Regions from separate parts of the Streptomyces sp. NPDC093225 genome, predicted to be linked through region 1. Evidence: riboswitches for the same ligand, from Rfam matches in the RefSeq annotation. Region 1 holds a riboswitch; the other holds the start of a gene.

What was found. Region 1 has a riboswitch for guanidine ahead of ACIQCH_RS10660 (MBL fold metallo-hydrolase). Riboswitches for the same ligand answer to the same signal wherever they lie in the genome.
Region 2: another riboswitch for guanidine. It lies ahead of ACIQCH_RS24960 (Ohr family peroxiredoxin); the one in region 1 lies ahead of ACIQCH_RS10660 (MBL fold metallo-hydrolase).

What each region holds. Positions count from the first base shown of each region.
Region 1 is NZ_JBIVNX010000008.1:186,947-191,476, reverse strand. Features, by position in the region: gene ACIQCH_RS10690 (PaaI family thioesterase) at 1-106, opposite strand, end outside; gene ACIQCH_RS10685 (GlsB/YeaQ/YmgE family stress response membrane protein) at 549-815, shown strand; gene ACIQCH_RS10680 (hypothetical protein) at 863-1,012, shown strand; gene ACIQCH_RS10675 (hypothetical protein) at 1,070-1,243, shown strand; gene ACIQCH_RS10670 (hypothetical protein) at 1,303-1,524, shown strand; gene ACIQCH_RS10665 (cold-shock protein) at 1,681-1,884, opposite strand; guanidine-III (ykkC-III) riboswitch at 2,165-2,232, shown strand; gene ACIQCH_RS10660 (MBL fold metallo-hydrolase) at 2,247-3,125, shown strand; gene ACIQCH_RS10655 (alpha/beta fold hydrolase) at 3,260-4,117, shown strand; gene ACIQCH_RS10650 (hypothetical protein) at 4,152-4,530, opposite strand, start outside.
Region 2 is NZ_JBIVNX010000030.1:42,145-46,674, forward strand. Features, by position in the region: gene ACIQCH_RS24950 (hypothetical protein) at 203-685, shown strand; gene ACIQCH_RS24955 (Mut7-C RNAse domain-containing protein) at 796-1,527, opposite strand; guanidine-III (ykkC-III) riboswitch at 2,079-2,141, shown strand; gene ACIQCH_RS24960 (Ohr family peroxiredoxin) at 2,214-2,660, shown strand; gene ACIQCH_RS24965 (ROK family protein) at 2,676-3,932, opposite strand; gene ACIQCH_RS24970 (alpha-ketoglutarate-dependent dioxygenase AlkB family protein) at 4,047-4,530, shown strand, end outside.

The sequences.
Region 1 (4,530 bases):
CGAGGCCGGTCATGCCGAGGAGTTCCGGGGTCGGTTCGGGGCGCGGCTGCCAGGTGTGCGTACGGGTGCGGTCCGGCGCGGCGGTGATCGTCTCGTGCGTGCTCATGGCTCGACCGTAGGAGGCCGGGAGACCGGACGGGAGTGTCGGATCCGGCAGCTTGCGGATGGATTCCGACACCACGGCGGATCGGACCCCTCACCCTCGACGGGTGATGCCGGACCGGGCCACCCGGCGAATGCTGGACGGGAGCCGGTCCATGCCCCGGACGCACCTCACGCCCGCCCGGACGACCGGCCCGCCGGTACATCGGTGCCATGGCGCTGGCCGGCCTCGTCGCCGCCGCGATGCCGCCCCGCACCGCGGGCCCGGGGACGCGGGGCGCGCCGGAGCGGGCCGCCCCGAGGAGTCCCTGAGCGGACCCGGCGCGAACGAGACCGCGGCTCAACAGTGAGGATGTCCGCATTTGTCCGCATTTGTCCGCGTTTGGAATCCGTGCGACTGCGCAGAAGAACTACACGAACCGCATGCGTGAGACGAGGGGCACTCCATGAGCATCATCGGCTGGATCATTCTGGGGCTGCTCGCCGGAATCATCGCGAAGCTCCTGATGTCGGGCCGCGACCCCGGCGGCATCATTCTCACGACACTGATCGGCATTGCCGGCGCCCTCCTGGGCGGCTGGCTCGGGAAGGTCATCTTCGACATCGACTCGATCGACGGCTTCTTCGAGCTCTCGACGTGGATCGCGGCCATCGTGGGCTCCCTCGTCCTCCTGGCGGTCTACCGCCTCGTGGCGGGCCGGAGACGTTCGTGAGGGTCGGCCCGGGACGGCGCCGACGCAGGAGGTGGCGCCGGCGGCGGGTGCTCGCCCGCTGGGCGGCCCTCGTCCTCACCCGCCGCTTCGCCTTGAGGGCGTTGGCGTGGGGCGCCCGGCTCACCGTCCGCAGCGCCCTGCACTTCTTCCGCCTCTCCGCGCGCGCCTCCCTCCGCCGCCGACTGCGACTGGGGTGAGGCCCGCGGAGGGCGCAGCCACCCCGCCCGACACCCACGGCAGGGAAGGAAGTTCGGATGAGCACCACCGAGAAGATGAAGGCCAAGGCCGAGCAACTGCTCGGAAAGGCCGTCCAGAAGACGGCGCACGCCATGGGCAACAAGACGAACGAGGCCAAGGGCGCGGCCCTGCAGGCCCGCGGAAAGGCCCGCGAGATGAAGGAAAAGGGAAAGGACCACCTCGGGCACTGACCGCTCCCGGTCGACGTGGCGGGGCGGGGCGGGTCCGAGCGAGGAAAGGAGCCCGAGCGATGGACGGAACGCAGCACGGCGCGGTGGGCGGCGCGGAGCGCGCACGCCAGGAGCCGCGGGCCGGTCGCGGGGAGCGGGTCGACGATCACCCGGGCCCGGACCCGGTGCACCCCGAGGCGAGCAGGCCGGTCGCGGGCAAGACTCCCGAGGAACTCAGGAAGCGGGAGGAGCGGCGGATGACACGGGGCCGGGCGGCAGCACGGCGGACGCCCGGGCGGTGACCCGCAGCGGCGGCGAGCCGTGGGCAGTGAGCGCCGGCGAGCGGTGGGCTGCCCGCCGGCGAGCGGTGAGCACCGGCGGGCAGCAGGACGGCGCCCGCCCGGGAGGCGGGCGCCGTGACGGACGAACCGGCCCGCGGCCGGGTCACCGGGGGCGGGTCAGGCGCGGGTGATGTTCTCCGCCTGCGGGCCCTTCTGCCCCTGGGTGACGTCGAACGTGACGGCCTCACCCTCCCGCAGCTCCCGGTAGCCGTGTCCGGCGATGTTGGAGTAGTGGGCGAAGACGTCCGGTCCGCCTCCGTCCTGGGCGATGAATCCGAAGCCCTTCTCGGAGTTGAACCACTTCACCGTGCCACGCGCCATGATCATCCTTCTTGACATGCCATGCGGCGGTCCGCGGACCGCCCCGGCCCCCGGTTGGAAGCCTGGCCTCGTCTTACCCACCCGTCCCTCCGTCTACACCGACCACTCTCGCTGTCCGTGGGCATCCGGCTACTCAGAAGGGAGCGAGTACCCGCACTCTCCCCCACTGCGGGCTTGACACGGAGACACGGCGGGGGCGGCAGGACGGCGGGGATCCGACGCGGTACTGACCCGTCGGGCCGTCGGGACGCCGCCGCGCGGGCCGGTGGTACGGTCGCCCATGGCGGCGCGTACGTGCCGGCCCCGGACGAGACGTGCGCCGTACCCGGCCCGCCAAGACGACGCACCCGAGGAGACGCCACATGGGTGCCCGCACCTCCCTGGTCGACTTCGCCGGTGCGACTCCCCCGCCCCGCCCCCTGGGCGTCCGGTGGATCCACGGCTCGCCGTCGGCCAAGCACAACACCGACCCGGACATCCAGGTCCACGCCTACGACGAACACACGTACGTCCTGCGCCAGAACATGGCGATCGACTACGAAGCGCCCTTCCTCTTCCTGCTGTTCGGCAACGACCGGGCCGTGCTGATCGACACCGGCGCCACCGCGTCCGCCGAGTACTTCCCGCTTCGCCACGTCGTCGACGGGCTCGTCGCGTCGTGGCTGGACCGGCATCCCAGGCCCGGGTACCACCTGCTGGTGCTCCACACCCATCCGCACGGGGACCACGTCGCGGGCGACGGCCAGTTCGCGGACCGTCCCGACACCACGGTGGTCGGCGCGGAACCGGCCACCGCCTGGCCGTACTTCGGTTTCGACGACGATCCGGACGGCGTGGCACGGGTGGACCTGGGAGGGCGCGTGCTGGAGTGCCTGGCCACCCCGGGCCACCACGAGGCCGCGGTCACGTACTACGACCCGTGGACCGGGTTCCTCCTCACCGGCGACACGGTCTACCCCGGCCGCCTCTACGTCCAGGACTGGAAGGCGTTCACCCGGACCATCGACCGTCTGATCGACTTCTGCGGCGAGCGGACGGTCACCCACGTGCTGGGGTGCCACATCGAGATGACGCGGGAGCCCGGCGTGGACTACCCGATCCGCACCGTCCACCAGCCCGACGAGCCGCCGCTGGAGCTGACCACGGGCCACCTGGACGAGATCCGCGCGGCGCTCGAGGAGATCGGCGATCGGCCCGTCCGCCGCGCCCTTCCCCTGTTCGTGCTCTGCCCCGGCGCATGACCGCGCGCGAGGCGACGACTTCGGCCACGGCATCGGCACGGGCATCGGTGCCGATGGTGTCCGGTCCGTGCCGTTGCCGTTCGGTGCCCGGGCGGGGATGATCGCTGCGGTATCGGCTGTCAAACGGGGGTGCCATGCCGCGGATCGAGTTGTCGTGCGGACCGATCGACTACCAGGACACCGGCGGTGCGGGGCCGGTGCTCGTGTTCGGGCACGGCGTGCCGATGAACGAGACGCAGTGGCGCAAGGTGGTCCCCCTGCTGGACGGGTACCGCTGTGTCCTGCCCACGCTGCCCCTGGGTGGTCATCGGCAGCCCATGCACCCCGACGCCGACCTGTCCCAGCGCGGTGCCGCCCGCATCCTGGGCGAGTTCGTCGAGCGCCTCGGGCTGGACCAGGTGACGCTCGTGCTCAACGACTGGGGCGGAGGCCAGTTCCTGCTGCTGGAGCCGGAGGGCCGGCGCATCGCCCGCATGGCGCTGGTCGCCTGTGAGGCCTTCGACAACTTCCCTCCCGGGCCGGCCAAGGCGCTGGCCCAGGTGAGCAGGGTCCCCGGGGGCGTCCGACTGCTGACGCGGCTCATGCGCGTTCCCGCGTTCCGGCACCACCCCAAGGGCTACGGCGGGATGAGCCTGCGCGGCGTGCCCGACGAGATCGTGGACGACTGGTTCGGCCCCGCGACCCGCAGCCGTGGCGTTCGCCGGGACTTCGCGAAGTTCGCGACCGGCGCACCCGACCGCGGCACCCTGCTGGCCTGGAGCGAGCAGCTGCGCCGGGTCGACCTGCCGGTCCTGGTCGTCTGGGCCGACCGGGACCCTCTGATGCCGCGCGAGCACGGGCCGCGGCTGGCCGAACTGTATCCGCAGGGCCGGCTGGTGGAGATCGCGGATTCCGCCACGCTGATCCCCGAGGACCAGCCCGAGCGCCTCGCCGAGGTGCTCACCGAGTTCCTGGTCCGGACCGGGGCGAAGCCGGTCGACCCGGCCGGCTGAGCGCCGCCGGCCGCTCGGGGTCCCCGGCGGGGCCTCACCCGGCGCGCCGCCAGGGGAAGGGCTCGTTGTCGGGCTCGACCCAGCCGGTCCGGGCGGCGGGGCCGGCCAGCGTCGTGGAGTGGTAGAAGCGGGACAGCAGCTTCTTGTCGAGCAGCGCCGGGTTGCGCTCGGCGAACGAGTCGAAGTCGGCGGTGTCCTCCTGGTCAACGTGGTGGCCGACCAGTTCGACCCAGGCCCGGCTGACGGTGGCGTGGTACTTCTGCGGGGCGCCCGCGTAGCGGGCGGTGGCCCGGATGCCGTCGCTGACCAGCCGCACGGCCGGTCCCGTTCCGCAGCGCCGTACGGCCAGCCAGGTCAGGTGGACGTGCTGACGGTGGCCGAAGTGCTCGGCGGTCGCCATCACCTCGGCCATC
Region 2 (4,530 bases), on a different contig from region 1:
GGTTTTGGGTGGGCAGGGGTGGGTGGGTTGTCGTGGGTGCGGTGGGTGCGGTGGGTGTGGTCGTGGCGGGTGGGGGAGCGGCGCGTCCACGAAAGAGTGGTAATCCGATGAGTGGATCTTCGGCTTGCTTATCGTGCGGGGCATGCGTACTGGGCGTACCGCGCGTGCCGGGTCGGTAGGGCGTGCCGCGCGAGGTGTGGTGGTGGCCGCGGCGTTGTCCGCGGTCGTGGCGGGGGTGTGCTCGGCCGGTACGGCCGTCGCGACCCCGCGTGCGGGCAGCGGCGGCGGCGAGCCGGTGATGCCCGAGGCGGACGTGGCGTACCACGGGCAGGTGTCGCTGGCCGCGGGCCGGCTGGGCATCTGGCTGGTGCCCGAGAACCACGGACCGGCGGCGCTCCCGAACGCGACGGTGCGGCTGCGCCTGTCGGTGGACCTGGCGGAGCGGCAGCGCCTGGCGGAAGGGTGCGCCCGGGTCGAGGCGCGGGTGGTGGTCTGCGAGACGGGCTCGCTGCCGGTGCAGGGCAGCGGCCGGCACATCGGTCTGGTGCTCCTGCTGAAGGAGCGGCCGGCCGAGGCCGTCGTGCGGATCGACACCTGGTGGAACGGCGGGGCGACGGACACGGAGCTGGAGAACAACGAGCACGCGGTGCTGGCGCTGGACACCGGGGACACGTACGCCTTCTGAGGCGCGTGGGTTGGGTTGGGTTGGGTTCGGTTGGGTTGGGATGCGGTGGGGTGTGGTGGGTGGGCTCCGTGGCCTCGATGAGGTGAGTGCGTGGTGTGCGGGCCGTACGTTCAGGCCGCGTTGCCGAACTCGTCCAGGGCGTCGGTGACGATCCGCTCCAGGCTCGCGTGGTGCGCGCCGCGCCAGTAGACGCGCTCGCAGTCGGCGCACTGGGCGAAGACGTCGTACGTCCGCTGCGTGCCGTGTTCGACGCGGTCGACGACGGCGTCCTTCGCGGCGGGCCGCAGCGTGCCGTTGCAGGCCGTGCAGCGGGTCCAGGGCGCGAGCCGGGGCGCGAAGCGGCCGAGGACGTCGCGCAGTTGCTCGTCCGGCCGGTCGCTGTAGATGTACGCGCCCGCCCAGATCTCGCGGCGGCGCAGCAGCCCGCGGTCGCGTGAGAGCAGGACGCGGCGCTCGGCGGCGGAGCGGGTGGCGAGGGCCGGGTCGCCGATGTCCTCGTTCTCGTACGCCGCGTCGACGCCGAGCAGGCGCAGCCGGCGGGCCAGCGTGCCGAGATGGACGTCGAGGAGGAAGCGGAGCGGGGCACCGGGCACGCGCTGGGGGCGTACGACGCCTTCGACCTCGACGGACTCGCCGGCGCGCGGGACGTGGGAGGCGGGGACCTCGTGGCCGTCGACGAGGAGTCGGCCGACCTCGGTGAGCGGGACGCCGGCCGATTCGACGACGTGGCCCAGGCTGGACGAGCCGTCGGTGACCGTGCGCGCCCGGGCGGCGCGGCGGTCGGGCGCCGCGAAGAGGTACAGCTCGGGGGCGAGGGTCAGGGCGATCTCCGGTCCGTTCACGTGGCCAGCATGCCACTGGGCGAGTGGGAGAGCCGAGGGGTTTTGCGGGTGGGGGGGGAGGAGGGGGCGGGGTGGTGGGTGGGTGTGGGTGGGTGGGTGGTGGGTCGGGCCGGCGGGTGCGTGGGTGCGTGTGGGTGCGTGCGTGGGTGGCTGGGGTGGTCCCCGCGCTTCGGGGTGGGTCCCGTGGTGTGTGGGTCCCCTCGGCGCTTGAGCCGGTATGGCCTGCAGGCCCTGCGGCAGGCCCACCCCGGAGGCTTCGGGGCTTCGCCCTGGCCTTCGGCCACCTCCGGCCCGGGCCTGCCTCCGGACCAGCCTGCCACGACGCCTCAAGCACCTCCCCCACACACCACGGGACCCGCCAGGCACCGCCGAGGATGCGGTGACCGGGGCGGCGGGCCCACGCGCCGCGGGACCCGCGGCACCGCCGAGGATCCGGCGGGCCGAGGTGGGGTGCGGGCTACGGCGGCGGCGTGGGGACGGCCGGGCCTCCGGGTGAGGAGCGTCACCCGCGGCGGCGGTTGCGGCGGCCGGGGGTGCTGCCTACGGTGGGCGGCGGTCTGCTCAGAGGACCCCGGACGAGATGCGCCGTACCCGGTCACGCACGACGACGCGACAGTGACCTGCGCCGTGCAGCGTCCCCGTCGTCCCGTGCGGGCGGCGGTCCCCGTCGAGCAGAGGACCCCATCGTGGTCGTGCCCCTCACCCGCACCCTGTACAGCACCACCGCCCACGCGAGCGGCGGCCGGACCGGGACGGTCGTCACGGACGACGGCCGGCTCGACCTGCGGCTGGCGCCCCCGCGCAAGAAGGCGCCGGAGTCGACGAATCCCGAGCAGCTCTTCGCCGCCGGGTTCGCCGCGTGCTTCACGTCCGCCCTGGCCGAGGTGGCCGGCGAGTTCGGTGTCGACGCCGCCGCCGCGCGGGTCGCCTGCCAGGTGGAGCTCGGGACGACCGACACCGCCGCCGGGTACGGGCTCGCGGTCACCATGACGGTCTCGCTGCCTGGCTGGCGGGGCGAGGACCTGCTGCCCCTGCTGCACCGGGCGGACGCGGTCTGCCCGTACTCCCAGGCCGTCAAGGGCAACGTTCCGCTGACCCTGCGGGCCGAGGACGCGGTCCCGGCCGAGGGCTGACCGGCGTACCGCCGGTCAGTGGCCGGCCGCCACCGCTCCCTGGCCCAGCAGGAGCGGGTCGTCGAGGACCGGCTGCCAGGCCAGCTCTGCGGCGCCGACCAGGCTGTTGTGGTCGAGGGTGCAGGGCAGGATCGGTACGCCCCCGCTGCGCCCCCACAGGCTGCGGTCGGCGACCACCGCCCGCAGCCGCTCGGGGGCGGCGTTCAGCAGCTCGCGGTGCAGGCCGCCGAGGATGATCCGGTCGGGGTTGAGGATGTTGACCAGCCCCGCCAGGCCGAGGCCGAGGCGGTCCACGAGCTCCTCGGTCGCGTGCCGCACGGCCGGGTCGGCGGGCTCCGCGCGCAGCAGGTCGCGGGCCTGGTCCAGCAGCGAGACCTCGGGGCCGGGGGTGCGGCCCGCGGCCTGGAGGAACGCGAGCGGATCGGCCTCCACGTCGAGGCAGCCGCGGCCGCCGCAGTGGCAGGCCCGGCCGTCGGGGTTGACGGTCAGGTGGCCGACCTCCAGGGCGAGTCCGGAACTTCCGGAGTGCAGGCGGCCGTCGAGTACGAGCGCGCCGCCGACGCCGCGGTGGCCGGTGGCCACGCACAGGAGGTGCTGGGCGCTGCGGCCGGCGCCGTGGCGGTGCTCGGCGAGGGCGGCCAGGTTCACGTCGTTGCCGGTGAAGGCGGGTCCGTCGATGCCGGCGGCGCGGACGCGTTCGGTGAAGATCTCGCGTACCGGGGCGCCGGCCGGCCAGGCGAGGTGCAGCGGGTTGAGGGCCGTGCCGTCGGGCTCGGCGACGGCGGACGGGACGGCCAGGCCGGCGCCCACGCAGCGGCGGCCGCTCTTGGCGAGCAGGGCCGCGCCGGCGTCGACCACCTCGCCGAGCACCTGCGCCGGGTCGGCGGAGACGGTCACGCACCCGGGCGTGGTGTCGACGATCCGGCCGCCGAGGCCGACCAGGGCGGCGCGGAAGCCGTCGGGGTGGACCTGCGCGGCGAGGGCGACGGGGCCGTTCTCGTCGACCGCGAGCCGGTGCGAGGGCCGGCCCTGGGAGCCGCCGGCGACACCGGGGCGGGAGTCGACGCGGATCAGGCCGAGGGCCTCCAGCTCGGCGGCCACGGCGCCGGCCGTGGCGCGGGTGACCCCGAGCTCGGCCGTGAGCACGGCACGGGTGGGGGCGCGTCCGGTGTGGACGAGTTCAAGGGCCGGACCCAGTGCCCCGCGCCCCCTCTCGAGCTTGGTGCGCGTGGACAGGTCCGCTGCTCGCCTCGGGGCCGCTTCGCCGTTCATGAAGCCGATCCTCGCATGATCCACGGTGTGGCCCGTATCCGCTCCTGCTGTCGGTGGCCCGTACTACGGTCGGAGCAGTACGCCCCCTACCGTCGGGGGTGGGAGGTGGATGCAATGACCGGGCTGTTCCCGAGACCGCGGCCGGTGCTCGCGGCGGGTGCGGTGCACGTGCCGGGCTGGCTGCCGGGCGAGCGGCAGCGGGAGCTGGTGGCGGCCTGCCGGGAGTGGGCGCGCGGGCCGGTGCCGATCCGGCACACGCGGCTGCCCGGGGGCGGGGTGATGTCCGCGCAGACGGTGTGCCTGGGCTGGCACTGGCTGCCGTACCGGTACTCGCGCACGGCGGACGACGTGAACGGCGCGCGGGTGGCGCCCTTCCCCGACTGGCTGGCGGAGCTGGGGCGGGAGGCGCTGCGGGAGGCGTACGGGGACCCGGCGGCCGGCGACGGGTACGAGCCGGACACCGCGCTGGTCAACTTCTACGACGGCGACGCGCGCATGGGGATGCACCAGGACAAGGACGAGCGGTCGGGTGCGCCGGTGGTGTCGCTGAGCATCGGCGACACGTGCGTGTTCCGCTTCGGGAACCCGGAGGACCGGG